Regions from separate parts of the Rossellomorea sp. GQ25 genome, predicted to be linked through region 1. Evidence: a T-box and tRNA genes for the amino acid it is inferred to sense, from the RefSeq annotation. Region 1 holds a T-box; the other holds one or more tRNA genes.
What was found. The T-box of region 1 lies ahead of AC6CIB_RS14505 (valine--tRNA ligase). A T-box ahead of a tRNA ligase gene usually reads a tRNA of that ligase, here a tRNA-Val.

Region 1 (8,763 bases):
GACATTGTGGAATCGTAAAAAATGGTAAAGTACTGAATGACCCTACGCTTGATCTATTAGCGAAAACGGCGGTCAGCCAGGCTGAAGCGGGAGCTGACATTATTGCTCCTTCGAATATGATGGATGGATTCGTTGCAGCGATCCGCCACGGATTGGATGAAGCCGGCTATCATGATGTGCCGATCATGTCATATGCCGTTAAGTACTCCTCAAGCTTCTATGGTCCATTCCGTGATGCGGCACACTCCACACCACAATTTGGAGATCGCAGAACGTATCAGATGGATCCTGCGAATCGCCTCGAAGCGTTAAGAGAAGCACAGTCGGATATAGAAGAAGGCGCAGACTTCTTAATTGTCAAACCTGCCCTTTCATATTTAGATATCATGCGGGAAGTGAAAGACCGTTTTAATACCCCAGTTGTCGCTTATAATGTAAGTGGAGAGTACAGCATGGTGAAAGCAGCAGCTCAAAACGGCTGGGTAAACGAACAGGAAATCGTAATGGAAAAACTGACAAGCATGAAACGTGCGGGTGCAGACCTTATTATTACGTATTTTGCAAAAGATGTAGCGAATTGGTTATCTTAATTGGTGGAAAGTTCCTGTAAGGATGACGAAGAGATCACTAAAGGAGGAACCCGGAATGCGTTCATATGAGAAATCGAAGCAAGCGTTTAAAGAAGCAGTAAAACTGATGCCTGGGGGAGTTAATAGTCCCGTTCGGGCATTCAAATCCGTAAAGATGGATCCTATTTTCATGGAAAGAGGAAAAGGAGCTAAAATTTACGATATCGATGGAAATGAATATATTGATTATGTTCTATCCTGGGGACCACTCATTCTTGGTCACAGCAATGACCGCGTGGTGGAGTCCATTAAAAAAGTAGCGGAAAACGGGACAAGCTTCGGTGCCCCTACAGAGATTGAAAACAAACTTGCCGAACTAGTCATTGAAAGAGTTCCAAGTATCGAAGTGGTACGTATGGTGTCCTCTGGTACGGAGGCGACGATGAGTGCCCTGCGTCTTGCGCGTGGATACACTGGACGCAATAAAATCATCAAGTTCGAAGGCTGCTACCACGGACATGGAGATTCATTATTAATCAAGGCAGGATCAGGTGTAGCGACTCTCGGGTTGCCCGACAGCCCGGGTGTCCCTGAAGGCGTAGCAAAGAATACGATTACGGTTCCTTATAATGATTTGGAAAGCATCCGTTATGCCTTTGAACAATTTGGTGATGACATCGCTGGTGTGATCGTAGAACCTGTTGCCGGCAATATGGGTGTCGTTCCACCTCAGCCAGGCTTCCTGGAAGGTCTTCGTGAAATAACGGAAAATCATGGTTCTCTGTTAATTTTTGATGAAGTCATGACTGGATTCCGTGTCGGATACGGATGTGCCCAAGGCTATTACAATGTAACCCCAGACTTAACTTGTTTAGGAAAAGTCATTGGTGGAGGCCTGCCGGTAGGTGCATACGGCGGTAAAGCTGAAATCATGGGAAGAATCGCTCCAAGCGGTCCGATTTATCAAGCTGGAACCCTATCCGGAAATCCATTGGCCATGACGGCTGGATATGAAACCCTGAGCCAGCTGACTCCTGAAACGTACAAAGAGTTCGCACGCAAAGCAGACCTGTTGGAAGAGGGCTTAAAGAAAGCAGCAGAAAAGCACAACATCCCTCACAGAATTAATCGTGCCGGCTCCATGATCGGGATCTTCTTCACGAATGAAGAAGTAACCAACTACGAAGGGGCGAAATCATCAGATCTAGAGATGTTTGCCGATTACTACCGTGAAATGGCCCATGAAGGTGTATTTTTACCACCTTCCCAATTCGAAGGCCTATTCTTATCGACAGCTCACACAGATGAAGATATTGAAAGAACCCTTGAAGCAGCGGAAAAAGCGTTTGAGAAGATTAGTAAGAAGTCATGATGATAGCCGATCCTTTGGGGGATCGGCTATTTTTTTATGGGTGTTGAATTGGGAGAAGTGTTGTTTTGGAATTGGAAGGGAGTCGAATTTTGTAGAACGGTCGATATTGAAAAACCGTTGATAAAATGAAAGAACGGTCGATAAATCCATTTGAGTGTCGATAAATCAAAATAACGGTTGATAAATCGAAACGACCAACATCAATCCGGTTCACTCCCCGGTTTCTAAACCAAAAATCACCACACTCCCCACAACTTTTCGTTTTCCTATCATAATCCCCCTTTTCGGTTCATAAAGTGATAATGGCATTGTTTACTATTTCTTTGTTTGGAACCTGAAAGGAGGAATTTCTTTTGTCACAAGAACAACAATCGTGTTTGCGATTTTCCTTGGAAGAATCAATTTGGTTTAAAAAAGGACAGGAAGTTGAAGAATTGCTATCTATCTCCTTAGATCCTCATATAACGATACAAGAGCAAGAGCAGTACGTACTTATCAGGGGAAGCCTTGATCTTTCCGGTGAATATTTACCCACTTCACCGAGAGACGAAGAAGAGGATGAGTTTGAAGCGGGTGGTAAGTTTGTTCAAATTGTAGAAAAGAGGGAAAAAGGTGAATATGAATTTGTCCACCGTTTCCCGGTCGATGTGACGATTCCGAAAAATAGAATTGCCAATCTGGGCGATATCGATGTGTTCGTTGAGTCATTCGACTACATGGTTCCCGAGAATGCTTGTCTAAAATTGAATGCCGATTTAACGATTACAGGGATTTATGGAGAACAGCAGACGCATACTCCCCTTGAAGCTGAATTTAGCAGAGAGGAAGATTACGAGCCGCTTTACCGTTCCAGTGCAGTTGCCGAAGTAGAAGAAGATACAGCGGAGGAAGAAGTAGAAACAGAAGAAGAGCAAGAAGAAAGAGAAGAAGTATACGAGTATGAGAACTACGACGTTGAAGAATTAACGGCGAACGTTGAAGAGCAGGATGAAGAAGAGGATTCTGAAGAAGACTCTGAAGACGACGAGTACCAGCCGTTTAATCTGGAAGGACGGACACCGCCAGCTGAAGAGGATGATGAGATACCCGTACAGATTCAATACGATGCTCAGCCTGCTCCTACCTATGAGGAAAATTATATCCGAAAAGAAAACGTGTTTGAATTGCCACAGCATGAACTGAGCGAGTCATCAGAAGAACAGCCGACTGAACCCAAGGCTGCCTACACACCGCCTCCAAAATACAAACAGCAGGAGGAGGAAGAAGAAGAGTCCTCTTCATCATCTGCAGTAGATGCAAAAATGGAAGATAGCGTTGAAGAGCAGGATGAAAAGAAAAAGGCTAAAGGTAAAAAGAAATATGAGACCATTTCCCTAACCGATTTCTTTGCGAGAAAAGAAGAGGAAAAGGGTGCAACATTAAGGGTATGCATTGTTCAAGAGGGAGAGACGCTGGATTATATCGCAGAAAAGTATGATCTAACCATTCCTCAGTTATTGAGGGTCAATCAACTTGAAGCCAATCAAGACGTCTATGTGGGGCAGGTTCTATATATCCCGAAAAGCGAATATGTCTTCAAGGGTTAAAGGAATATAGCAAAGTCGCTCCCATCTAAGAAGAGCGCAATTGCAATATAGAAGGAACTACGGGGCTGACACCAAATGGAGTTAGTCCGTTTTTTTAGAAAAGTAATCTTAGAAGGTGAGAGGTATGGTACAAACGCTGGAGGGATTAAAGCCTGTCTTACAACCTTATGGTGTTGAACCCCATTTTGTTGAGAATTACGGGAAGATTTCCAAAGTATTCTCCAATAAAGGCACACTGGCTGTGAAGCAGCTACCCGCCCAAACTGGAGTTGATTTTGTCAGGAATGTACAAATGTTGTTTCAAAGGGGCTATAACCGGATTGTTCCGATCTATCCGACATTGGATGGGCGCTATGCGGTGTGGAATGATGGGCAGTTATACTATGTAATGCCCTGGCTCTTGAACCTGGAAAGGGAAGATCAATTTGAAAAGCATCAGAAAATGTTCCGGGAATTGGCAAGACTTCATACTCTCTCCTCTCAAGAAGTAAAGATTGATAAAGAAGAGAGGGAATCTCATTACGAGCAGCTGACATCCAGGTGGGATAAAGAACAGCAGTTTCTCGATGAGTATGTGGAAACATGTGAAAGGACAACGTATATGTCTCCTTTTCAATTCCATTTTTGTATGTACTATAAGGACGCTTCCCAAGCACTAAAATTTTCACGGAAAATGCTGGATGAATGGTATGAGGAGACGAAGGAGTTGGAAAAGGTCAGAACCGTCATTACACATGGAAAGGTATCGACGGAGCATTTTTTATTCGACGAAAGAGGCTTGGGGTATTTTCATAACTTTGAGAACTCCAAGATGGCATCACCCTTCCATGACCTGCTGCCGTTTTTATCCAGAACGTTGAAAACCTATCCTAAGTATTATGAGGAATGTATCGAGTGGCTCACCACGTATTTTCAGCATTTTACCGTACGTAATGAAGAGCGGCTCCTGTTCATGAGTTATTTAGCTTATCCAAGCTCTGTCATCGCTGTGGTGGAAAAGTATTTTCATACACCGAAGGATAAGCGGAATGAACGGAAATCTCTTAAGAAACTGCAACGGCATCACTGGCTTCTGAAAAACACGGAATATGTGGTCATGCGTTTAGATGAAATGGAAAAAAAGAAGCAGGAGCAGGCGGCCGACACAGAATAAAAAAAAGGACTGGCGAAGTCCACATTTCGTCAGTCCATTAAATCCAATCGAAATAAATGGCAAGGCCTATACCGATAAAAAGAGTTAAAAGAAGGACATCAAAAGTGGTTGGAAGCAAAATGGTCCGGACCCCTTGAAAGATAGTAAAGGGAATGATAAATTGCTTACATATTAACCGGGCGTTTCCCATCCATTTCTGCATGGTATATTGATTGATTTTTTTCATATTCGTCCACTCACTTTCCTGGGTATATTCACTACTTTATCTTATGAATACAGGATAGAATGGTGCCTGAGTAGGCGAAATGAATATTTTTATTAAAAATTGCCGATAATGATTGACGAAAGTTTATCTTTTCCTATACTATAATGAGTAAATAAATAATACTTGAAAAGCAATGAACGGGAAGAGTACATTGATCCTTACTTTCAGAGAGGAAAATCGTTAGCTGAGAGATTTTCTACGTTAAGACAATGGAAGGTCGCCTGAAGAGCTGTTTCTATGAAATTCAGTAGTAGAAGCCGGTTAAAAGCCGTTATAATCATCGAGAGTTCAGGAGGCTTATTTCTCCTGAGAAAAAAGGTGGTACCGCGAATGGAATCCTTCGTCCTTTTCATAGGACGGGGGATTTTTTTATTTTTTTTAGAAAAGTGTAGTAATTCGCACTAATATAGGAGGAAAACAAATGGAAACTCAAGATCAGCAATTATCTATGCCGACAAAATATGATCCAAATGCCATTGAGCAGGGCAGATACAAATGGTGGCTGGAAGGTAAATATTTCGAAGTCAAAAACGATAAGGAGAAGGAGCCGTACACAATTGTCATTCCTCCTCCGAACGTAACAGGAAAACTTCATCTTGGTCATGCTTGGGACACAACCCTGCAAGATATCCTGACTAGAATGAAACGCATGCAGGGATACGATGTATTATGGCTGCCGGGTATGGACCATGCCGGCATTGCGACACAGGCGAAAGTAGATGAAAAACTTCGCAATCAAGGCATTTCACGTTATGACTTAGGTCGTGAAAAGTTCGTAGAAGAAACATGGAAATGGAAAGAAGAATATGCCGAGCATATCCGTCAGCAGTGGTCTAAGGTTGGATTAGGCCTAGACTATAGCCGTGAGCGTTTCACGTTGGACGAGGGCTTATCGGAAGCTGTACAAAAGGTTTTTGTCGACCTTTATAACAAAGGCTTAATCTACCGTGGTGAATACATCATCAACTGGGATCCGGCAACGAAAACGGCCCTTTCAGACATTGAGGTCATTCATCAGGATGTACAAGGTGCATTCTATCATATGAAATATCCGTTGGCAGATGGAAGTGGTCACATTGAAATTGCCACAACCCGTCCAGAAACGATGCTTGGGGATACGGCCGTTGCGGTTCACCCGGAAGATGATCGCTACAAGCATCTAATCGGCAAAAACGTTACCCTTCCTATCGTTGGACGTGATATTCCGATTGTAGGGGATGACTACGTTGATATGGAATTTGGTTCCGGTGCAGTGAAAATTACACCTGCCCATGACCCGAATGATTTCGAAATCGGTAACCGTCACAATTTAGAACGTGTTCTAGTCATGAACGAAGACGGAACCATGAATGACAAGGCGGATAAATACCAAGGCATGGATCGTTTCCAATGCCGAAAAGAAATTGTAAAGGATCTACAAGAAACAGGAGTTCTGTTCAAGATTGAAGAGCATATGCATTCAGTCGGTCACTCAGAAAGAAGTGGAGCGGTGGTTGAGCCTTATCTTTCGACTCAGTGGTTCGTAAAGATGGGTCCTCTGGCAGAAGAAGCGGTAAAACTTCAGCAGGATGAGAACAAGGTCAACTTTGTACCTGATCGCTTTGAAACGTCTTACCTGCGCTGGATGGAAAACACGCGTGACTGGTGTATTTCCCGTCAGCTTTGGTGGGGACATCGCATCCCGGCCTGGTACCATAAAGAAACAGGCGAAATCTATGTAAACAACGAAGCACCGGAAGACATTGAAAATTGGACCCAGGAAGAGGATGTACTGGATACATGGTTCAGTTCAGCTCTATGGCCGTTTTCAACAATGGGCTGGCCTGATCTGGATGCAGAAGACTTTAAACGCTATTATCCAACGAATACACTCGTGACCGGATACGACATTATCGGTTTCTGGGTATCGCGCATGATCTTCCAAGGACTGGAGTTTACAGGAGAACGGCCATTTAAAGACGTACTGATTCACGGACTGGTTCGAGATGCAGATGGACGCAAGATGAGTAAGTCACTAGGGAATGGTGTAGATCCGATGGATGTCATCGAAAAGTACGGTGCCGATTCACTTCGCTACTTCCTATCGACAGGCAGCTCGCCGGGGCAGGATTTACGTTTCTCCTTTGAGAAAGTAGAATCTGTTTGGAACTTTGCGAATAAGATCTGGAATGCATCACGCTTCGCTCTTATGAACATGGATGAAATGACTTATGACGAAATTGATCTTTCCGGTGAAAAATCAGTTGCGGATAAATGGATTCTTACCCGTTTAAATGAAACAATCGAAACCGTGACACGATTAGCCGATCGTTATGAATTTGGTGAAGTGGGACGCGTTCTTTACAACTTCATCTGGGATGATTTCTGTGATTGGTATATTGAAATGGCAAAACTGCCTTTATATGGAGAGGATGAAGAGGCTAAGAAAACAACCCGTTCGATTCTGGCCCATGTACTCGACAACACAATGAGACTTTTACACCCATTCATGCCGTTTATTACCGAGGAAATATGGCAGAACTTGCCGCATCAAGGCGAATCCATTACTGTAGCTGCATGGCCGACGGTTCAAGATGACCTTACAGACCAAGCGGCAGCAGAAGAGATGAAGCTGCTCGTTGACATCATTCGTGCCGTACGTAATGTCCGTGCAGAGGTGAACACTCCGATGAGCAAGCAGATCAACTTGATGCTGAAGGCAAAAGATGCACACACGCTAACGATCATCGAGAATAACAAAGCGTATATCGAAAAATTCTGTAATCCAGAGAAGTTGGAAATGGGTACAGATTTAGATACACCGGATAAAGCGATGACGGCGGTTGTAACGGGGGTAGACTTATTCCTTCCATTAGAAGGGTTAATCAACATCGAAGAAGAAATTGCCCGTCTTCAAAAAGAACTGGAAAAATGGACGAAAGAAGTTTCCCGGGTTCAAGGCAAATTAAACAACGAAAAATTTGTGAGCAAGGCGCCTCAAAAAGTAGTAGATGAGGAAAAAGCAAAAGAAAAAGATTATTTAGAGAAACAAGCGACTGTTAAAGCAAGAATCGAAGAGCTTAAATCACTATAATCTTATGAATAGAGGATAAGAAGAGGGCTTTAGAATCGGGTCTGATTGAGATAGGTGAGGGGATGCATGAAGGTTTTTCTCTCCAGCAATCTGCCCTGGTCGGAGCCCTCTTTCTAATAAAATCTTAAGGGGAGTGACTGAAATTGTTAACCTATGAAATGGCCGTTGGATGGATACACTCAAGACTCAGACTTGGAATCAAGCCGGGTCTAGAGAGAATGCAGTGCTTGTTAGAGAAGCTTGGGAATCCTCATGAAAATCTCAAAACCGTTCATATTGGGGGAACAAACGGAAAGGGATCCACTGTAACCTATTTGCGAAATATATTACAGGAATCAGGGTATTCGGTAGGCACCTTTACTTCACCTTATTTTGAACGGTTTAATGAGAGGATCAGCATCAATGGAGAGCCTGTTTCTGATGAAGATTTAACTCTTCTTGTGGAAAAGATAAAGCCCATTGCCGAAAGCATGGAGCATTCTGAATGGGGAACCCCCTCAGAATTTGAAGTCATAACAGCTATGAGCTTTTATTATTTTGCTGAAATGCAACCGGTAGACCTTGTCCTTTATGAGGTCGGGCTTGGAGGAAGACTTGATTCGACGAATGTCATCACACCGATGGTTTCAGTCATAACGAGCATCGGTCTGGATCATATGCAATTTCTGGGAAGCAGATTAGAAGACATAGCCTTTGAGAAAGCTGGGATCATCAAACGTTCTGTTCCTGTCATATCAGGGGTTCA
Region 2 (8,763 bases), on a different contig from region 1:
GATTGGAGTTCTTGACATATTCTCGACCCCGCCAGCGATTACGATATCCATGTCGCCGGAAAGAATCGCTTGTGATGCAAAGTGGACAGCCTGCTGGCTCGAGCCGCATTGTCGGTCGATTGTCGTACCAGGTACTTCGATTGGAAAACCGGCAATCAATGCAGCCACCCTGGCAATATCACCTGCCTGCTCACCTGATTGAGTAACACAGCCTAATATGACATCATCGATAAGCCCAGGGTCAATCCCTGCTCTTTCTACTAACCCTTTCAGCACTTCCCCTGCTAAATCATCGGGCCTCATATCTTTCAAAGAACCCTTCCGTCTCCCAACCGCAGATCGTATTCCTTCAATGATAACAACCTCTCTCATCCTGCTCTTCCTTTCTATAATCCAAGATTCTTCGCTATGATCACTTTCATGATCTCATTTGTCCCTGCATATATACTTGCAACAGGAATATCCCTGTATCTTCTCGCAATTTGATACTCTTCCATGTAGCCGTATCCACCATGCAGCTGCATGCATTCAGTGGCGATTTGCCTTGCCATTTCAGTCAATTTATACTTGGCCATGGAAACCTTCGTCACGACATCTTTCCCATCCATATGTTCGGCGATCAAACCATCGAGGAATACCCTGCCCATCTCAATATCCGTCGCCATTTCCGCTATCTTAAATTGTGTATTCTGGAATTTACCAATCGCCCTTCCAAATGCTTCACGGCTCTTCACATAATCCATCGTGAGAGAAAACATTTCTTCTGAAGCAGTCTGAGCAGCTATCGCCACGATAAGACGTTCTTGCTGGAGCTTTTTCATCAGATATTGAAATCCTTTGCCCTCTTCCCCAATCAAATTATCTTTCGGCACCTTGCAATCTTCAAAGATCAGCTCGGCTGTATCCTGACAGTGTAAACCAACTTTGTCAAGCTTCCTTCCCCTGGAGAATCCGGGTGCATCCCTTTCGATGGCCAACAAACTGATCCCCATGTGAGGCGGACTGATGGTCGTATCTGTTTTACAGGCAACAATCACTAAATCACCTTGAATCCCATTTGTGATGAAGGTCTTTTGACCATTCACAATATAGTGGTCCCCCTCAAGCTTAGCCGTCGTTTTAATCCCGGCTAAATCTGATCCTGCACCAGGTTCCGTCATAGCAATGGCCGTAATCATTTTTCCACTCGTGCATGCGGGGAGCCACTTCTTTTTTTGTTCCTCACTTCCATATTCAGATATATAAGGGACTACAATGTCATTGTGCAATCCTATCCCGATCAGACCAGAGCCTACCCGTTCTAATTCTTCATTGATAATCACGGAATATCCCCAATCCACCCCGCTTCCACCGTACACTTCGTCAATGTCTGGACAAAGAAATCCCTGCTCCCCCATCTTCGTCCAAAAGGCCCTTGGAACCATCCTGTTTTTCTCCCATTCATCATAAAAAGGATAAGCCTCTTTTTGTAAAAATTTCCGAAGTGCCTGCCTGAATATGCTATGATCCTCCGTTAAATAATGATGTTTCATACGTACTCGCCCTCATTTCAAAGTGATGCATTCTATAAAGCGCTTTCATTTTTGGGATAATGAATGAACACGCACTCATTTAATAAGCAAACATTTCCATCAGTTTCAACCACTTACTTAGGCTGCATTCTAATCGCACCGTCTAATCGGATCGTTTCACCGTTCAGCATTGGATTTTCGAGTATACTTTTCACTAATTGAGCATATTCAGATGGGTGACCGAGCCTTGGTGGAAATGGCACCATTTTTCCAAGCGAATTTCTTGCTTCATCAGGAAGTGTGTCAAACATCGGGGTATGAAATAACCCCGGAGCAATGGTCATGACTCTTATACCATCCCTTGCAAGCTCCCTGGCAACCGGAAGAGTCATCCCGACCACTCCACCTTTAGATGCACTATAAGCAGCCTGACCGATCTGCCCATCAAATGCAGCAACAGAAGCTGTATTGACGATGACCCCTCTTTCTCCGTGGTCATTTGTTGTATTACCCATCATCTTTTCTGCAGCCAAGCGTATCACATTGAACGTACCAATTAAGTTAATCTCAATTACCTTGGAAAATCGATCAAGAGAGTGAATTCCGTTTCTTCCTATCACTTTCCCTGGTGGAGCAATCCCTGCACAGTTCACTACTGTATTAAAACCGCCAAAAGCCTGTATCGACCCCTCCAAGGCTTCTAACACCTGATCTTCCTTTGTCACGTCTGTTTTATAAAAGCCAATGGATTCTCCATACTCCTCTATCAAGGCTGCTGCTCTCTCTTCATTGAGATCCAGTATATATGCCTTACCACCTTCCTCAATAATCCTTCTTACTGTAGCTTCACCCAGCCCGGATGCACCACCTGTCACTAAGGCGACTATTTCTTTCATTTCCACGATAAATCCCTCCACTCATGTAAAGCATATATTTTAATTTTAGCGTTGTATGGAGAAAAAAGATATAATGTTTTTAAAATTCTGTCTACTCACAACACCCTTCCCTTACTTACCAAGGATAACGAAGCATCACTTGTCTAGAATAAGAATGTAATAACCATTTACAAACAGGAGGAAACAATGATGACTAATAAAAATGATAATCGTGAACGAAAAAATAAATACCCAAACAACAAAAAAAGCGATACTGAATTCTCGAAAGAACTCAATATTCGCAGTGAAGTGACGAAGAAAGATTTAGGAAAATGAATAATATAAGCGACCGGTTTAATTCGGGCATACTGGAATGTCGTGCATAGATTTTTTAATTTTAATTTGTCCCGGGTTACTTAAATATCCCCATAAAAAAACAGACTCACGAATGAGTCTGTTTTTGGAGTTGTAAAGTTTGATTATGCTTTACGTACGTTAGCTGCTTGTGGTCCACGAGCACCTTGTTCAACGTCGAAAGATACTTCTTGACCTTCGTCAAGAGATTTGAAACCTTCACCTTGGATCGCTGAGAAGTGTACGAATACGTCGTCTCCACCTTCTACTTCGATGAATCCGAAACCTTTTTCTGCGTTAAACCATTTTACTTTACCATTTTCCATGTTTGTTGCCTCCTAAAGTGCGTTACACACAAAGTATTACTATTCTTGCGATATCAGGTGAAAACCAAATCTTGTTCTTCCCTCGTATACCGGACAAAAATAATTCTTCTATAGAATAACAGTAATGAAATAAATAAGCAAGTTCTTCAAGGAGAAGTTTTGAAAGTCAGACCTCTGACACAACCTTTCTCCCCATCAAATAGTCTCTTGATATGAGTAATGATTACTACCTTCATGCCCGTTAAAGCGCTACCATTATATTTATCCAAATTTATCACTAATGGGACTCTAAAATGAAGGGTAAACTGTGGTATAATGAGAGAATATGAAAGGGAGTGCCCAATGAAATCCACAAAAAATCGGTTTAGTAATGGCGCAATGGTTACGATAAAGGAAACTGGCGAAACAGTGACAATATTGAAATGGCAATACGTTAAAAATATGAAGCGATTCTCATATATTGTAAAAGAACATCCTGGCACGTTTTATTTTGAGGAAGAATTAGAAGTCAACTAAAAAGAAGTGATCATATCTTAATATGATTTGGCAAGGACTCTTACGTGAATTCCAACAGAGTCCTTTTTACTTTTAATGGCATACAGCGCTGGTCGTTTAACACTGATCCTTTATAAAGGTTGATTTACATATAAAAGAAGAAAGCCTGCATCTTTAAAATAAGATGCAGGCTTTCTTTATGTATGACCTGTGAGGGATTCGAACCCACGACCCCTTCCCTGTCAAGGAAGTGCTCTCCCACTGAGCTAACAAGTCGCTATGGAAGGTATATATTAAATTATAGTCATGATGAGAAAAATGTCAATCATTTTTTGTTCTATACATTTTTCTTCTGGGTATTCAGTATGAAAGAACATTCGTTCGCATATACTATGAGTACACTTCCAGGAGAGGAGCTCACAAATGAATACGGTATTACAGCGCTCATTCATGGACCAAAGCCCCATTGAAATCATCTATATGACTCCTGAGTCCATTTGTACGAAAAGAAAAATCATAGTAAAAAAATTAGATGGGGATATTATTCTGGCCTATTGCTTTTTACGACAAGAATTCCGCAGATTCAGACTGCATGATATTTTGGCCGCTTATCCTCTTATTCCTTATAAGAAACGAACTATATCCTAGTTGGAAACTAAAAGACGTGAGGCTGACCCTAATAAAGGGTCAGCCTCACATTTGTTTGTTTATGCTGTTGCTTTTTTTGGTGTTTTGTCTTCTCTTTTAATGAAGAATTGTAACGCAAGCATGACACCAAATAACACTAAACCAATGATGTCTGTGCTCCCCTCTGGATAGATCAGCATTAAACCGGCTGCTACACAAAGGAAACGTTCAATCACATATACTCTTCTGTACCAATACCCAATCATCCCAGCCCCTATGGCCATCATTCCGGTTATTGCCGTAAAGACAACCCATAATAATCTCGGGATTGTTGTATCAATCATCAGCAACTCAGGAGACAGGACGAACATATACGGAATAATAAAGGCAGCAATCGCTAATTTAGCAGAATTGACCCCGGTCCGTATCGGCTCCCCCCCTGACACCCCGGCGGCGGCAAATGCTGCAAGAGCCACTGGTGGTGTGATATCTGCAATGATACCAAAGTAAAAGACAAATAAGTGAGCTGCTAACTCAGGTGCACCTAACAGGATAATCGCAGGTGCCGCGATTGTGGACGTGATTACGTAGTTGGCCGTTGTCGGTGATCCCATACCTAATACAATAGATGCAATCATCGTAAACACCAGGGTCAGGATTAATTTACCTTCTGATGAATTTGTTAGATCAGCAGCAAGGTCAACTAAACCATTCGCAAGTGTCAGCCCTAATCCCGTTTTTGTCACTACACCGACAATCATCCCTGCAGCCGCAGTTGCTACAGCTACGGAAAGTGCAGTACGTGCACCGTCTACGAGTGCGTCGACTGCATCTTTAAAGCCAATCCTTGTCTCTTTTCGAATCGCGCTAATCACAATCGTAGCAACAATTGACCAAAGTGCTGCTCGCATAACACTCATACCGCTGACTAATAAAATAATGACTGTAAGAATCGGCATTAATAAGTAAATTTTCTTTAAAACTTCTTTACGATTCGGCATTTCATCGTCTGAAAGACCGCGAAGTCCGATTCGCTTCGCTTCAAAATGAGTCATAATCCAAATTCCTGTAAAATACAAAAGAGCTGGAATGGTGGCAGCCTTTGCGATATCCCAGTAAGAGATTCCACCGATGAATTCAACCATTAAGAATGCTGCAGCTCCCATGATTGGCGGCATTAACTGACCACCCGTTGAAGCTGCTGCCTCTACTCCACCTGCAAACTCTTTACGATAGCCAAGCTTTTTCATCATTGGAATCGTAAAGGAACCAGATGTTACAACGTTTGCAACGGAACTTCCGCTGATCGTTCCTTGCAGGGCACTCGAGAAGATTGCAACCTTAGCAGGACCACCAGTGCGTTTACCGGCAATGGCCACAGCTAAATCATTGAAATATTGCCCTACGCCTGTTTTAACGAGGAAGGCCCCGAATAATAGGAATAGGAAGATGAAGGTTGCTGAAACATAGAGTGGCGTTCCAAGAATCCCTTCACTTGTAAAGAACATCGTCTTAACGATATCGTCCCAGTCATATCCCCTGTGCGCAAGGAATCCAGGCATCAATCGACCATAATACATATAGAGAATGAAAGTAGAGGCGATAATCGTGATGGGTAAACCGACTGCACGACGGGTTGCCTCCAATACTAAGATCATCGCAGCAAAACCAACATAAAAATCAAGTGATGTCATTATACCGACTCTGCTAACGATGTCATCTTGCATAATCGGCCAGTATGCACCAATTCCTACAGATATGACAGATAGAACGACGTCATACCATGCGACTTTATCTTTTCGTAGATTCTTTTTTCTAGCAGGAAACAGAAGAAAGACAAGTGACAAAGCAAATCCTAAATGAATAGATAATAGTAATTGTCTAGGGATAAATTGAAAGATCGATGCGACTAATTGAAATAATGAAAATGCTAAGAGACCATAGAAAATCACCCATTTAAAAAGTCCATGGTGTAGCTTTCTCGTAGATGATTCAGGATCATATTTTTCTAATAATTCTTGTTGTTGTTCGGAGGTTAATGATTCGAATTCTTTATCTTTTTCCAACAACGGTCACTCCTTTCCACTGATCATATAGTGTTTGTTTCTTTAATTGCATTCGAACGACAGACCCTTTATCGAAATAGTCAGCTAAAGGATAGACTTTCCCATCCAATACGAGTCGATGATTGGCTACCACTTGTCCGATGCGAATATCAATGTATGGAAATACTTTATTCATATTTGAAATGAAGTATTTTCCTTCTTCTGTCATCTCGAAGGTTTCATTTCCTTCTGCATTCGCAGGCATACCAATTGCAGTATCCTCATAAAGCATCTTTGTCTGTTGAATTTGGTTTGTAGATTGACGATAAAACTCTTCTACTTCTGAGAGATGAATAGAATGAGTGTAGCGAACCGAAAATGTATGATCTTCAGGTAGTCTGAAAAGGACAGGATCTCCCTCAGTACTCCTCGGTTCGATTACCAGATATGTTTGAAAGGGAATAAAGTTGATGAATAAAAGAACAAGAATAATGAGAATTGTTCCTATGAATGAAATTTTCTTCATAACAAATTCCCCACCATTCCATTTATTACTGCTTTACTTAACATTTTTATAGCCTATACCAAAACAAAAGAATAGACCGTTTTACGCGGCCTATCCCTTCGTCCATCTGCTGGTGTGGATCTATTCCATTGAAACGCCTTTTTCATCAAAGTATTTCTTCGCACCAGGATGTAATTCAATCCCCATACCCTTTAGTCCATCTTCAGCTTTGATTAACTCACCTTTGGCATGAGTGATTGAATCTGTATTTTCAAAAATGGCTTTTGTAACATCATAGATTACATCTTCGGAAATATCAGCATTTGTTACTAACATTGCACGAACCGCAACGGTTGTAACTGCCTCATCGACTTTACTGTAAGTCCCTGAAGGAATTTCATCCTCAGAGTAATATGGATATTTCTCGATCAGCTCACTGATTTTACCGGATTCAACCGGTACGATAGTGATATCTTCCGTTGCGGCCAATCCTTCAACTGCTCCGGTTGGAGTACCTGAAGTAATGAACGCCGCATCGATTGTACCATCCTGGATACCAGTGGTTGAATCATCAAATGATAAATTACGAGCTTCTAAATCTTCTAACGCAATGCCGTGTACCTCAAGGATTTGTTTCGCGTTCAATAATGTTCCAGATCCTGCTTCACCGACAGAAACAACTTTACCTTTCAGATCTTCAACGGACTTGATACCTGAATCCTTTGTTGTAACGATTTGAATCGTTTCAGGATAAAGAGTAGCAATTCCACGTGCATTTTCTACCTTGTTATCGCTGAACATTTCTGTTCCTTCAGATGCATAAGAAGCGATATCTGTTTGTGTAAAAGCGATTTCAGTTTTTCCATCTTTAATAGATGCCATATTTTCCGCAGATGCACCAGATGTTGAAGCAGATGCTTTAATTCCTGTTTCATCTTGAATGATTTTAGCAAATGTTCCGCCTAACGGGTAATATGTACCCCCTGTTCCACCTGTAGCAATTCCAATGAAGTCAACCTCTTTGTTACCTTCACCCTCAGATGATCCTCCGCCTGATCCGCCGCCACATGCAGCAAGAATGACAGATAGAACTAGAAGTAGTGCAGTGCTTAGATAAAAACTGCGTTTTTTCATATTCTAATTCCCCCTATTAAATTTCTACTTTACCGAAATAATTGTAACACAGTCTGTAACAATCTTGTCAAATCAAATACATAAAATTTTAACAATTTTTATAAAAAACCCTTTCTACATCCAATACACTTTGATTGAAATCTGTTGTGTGGCTTGTTCATGTCATGTCAATTATTTTACAAATGTATACAGAATGTATAAAGCGGTTACATTTCCCCGTTCCATTTTCTTCCCCGACGCATGTTTGTCCACTATAAAAAGACTGAAGAGGAATTACTCCTCTCCAGTCCATCTGTTATATATCAGGAAATGATCTAGCCTATTAATTCCTCATCCTCAAATTTCATCTTATCTTCTTCTGAAATATTCTCTTCACGGTCCCGTAAGCTATGTGCAATTCTCGAAGAAGCATTGGCCGCAATACTTGCCACGATATCATCTAAAAAGGTATGAACACCCTTCCCGTTCTTCGTATCCAGGTCACGGATGATACCGATCTTATTTTTATCAAGATGACCAAAGGTAGTAACAGCGATACTCCCATATCCTAATGCTGCACCTAAAGCAATGGTCTCATCTACTCCAAACAACCCTTCATCTGATTCTACAATCGATTGAAGTGGTTCGGAAAGCTTCTTCTCTTCAGCAAGCTGATCCAGTTCTACCCCTACTAGTATCGCATGCTGAATCTCTCTTTTTAATAATACTTTCTTCACACTGTCGATACAATCTTCCATATTTAACTCATGATTATATGGATACTGCATTTCATAGACGATTTCAGCAATATCTTCTATTGATACTCCTCTATCTTTCAGCCTCTGTAATGCAGCTTTTGTTACATCCCTTGAATGTACAGGTTTATTCATTGAGATACCCCTTTCTGGACAG

Region 2: it has a tRNA-Val gene. The T-box ahead of AC6CIB_RS14505 (valine--tRNA ligase) is inferred to sense a tRNA for this amino acid. The anticodon was not compared.

The regions. Positions count from the first base shown of each region.
Region 1 covers NZ_JCAXEQ010000004.1:219,292-228,054, reverse strand. The annotation lists gene hemB (porphobilinogen synthase) at 1-590, shown strand, start outside; gene hemL (glutamate-1-semialdehyde 2,1-aminomutase) at 646-1,941, shown strand; gene spoVID (stage VI sporulation protein D) at 2,295-3,527, shown strand; gene ysxE (spore coat protein YsxE) at 3,652-4,680, shown strand; gene AC6CIB_RS14510 (YszA family small membrane protein) at 4,718-4,906, opposite strand; T-box leader at 5,070-5,296, shown strand; gene AC6CIB_RS14505 (valine--tRNA ligase) at 5,367-8,018, shown strand; gene AC6CIB_RS14500 (bifunctional folylpolyglutamate synthase/dihydrofolate synthase) at 8,162-8,763, shown strand, end outside.
Region 2 covers NZ_JCAXEQ010000005.1:84,343-93,105, forward strand. The annotation lists gene AC6CIB_RS16050 (thiolase family protein) at 1-372, opposite strand, end outside; gene AC6CIB_RS16055 (acyl-CoA dehydrogenase family protein) at 387-1,532, opposite strand; gene AC6CIB_RS16060 (3-hydroxyacyl-CoA dehydrogenase) at 1,646-2,413, opposite strand; gene AC6CIB_RS16065 (hypothetical protein) at 2,597-2,722, shown strand; gene AC6CIB_RS16070 (cold-shock protein) at 2,866-3,066, opposite strand; gene AC6CIB_RS16075 (hypothetical protein) at 3,409-3,582, shown strand; tRNA gene AC6CIB_RS16080 (tRNA-Val) at 3,766-3,837, opposite strand; gene AC6CIB_RS16085 (WYL domain-containing protein) at 3,985-4,209, shown strand; gene AC6CIB_RS16090 (TRAP transporter permease) at 4,269-6,254, opposite strand; gene AC6CIB_RS16095 (DUF1850 domain-containing protein) at 6,241-6,759, opposite strand; gene AC6CIB_RS16100 (TAXI family TRAP transporter solute-binding subunit) at 6,880-7,872, opposite strand; gene AC6CIB_RS16105 (phosphatidylglycerophosphatase A family protein) at 8,187-8,741, opposite strand.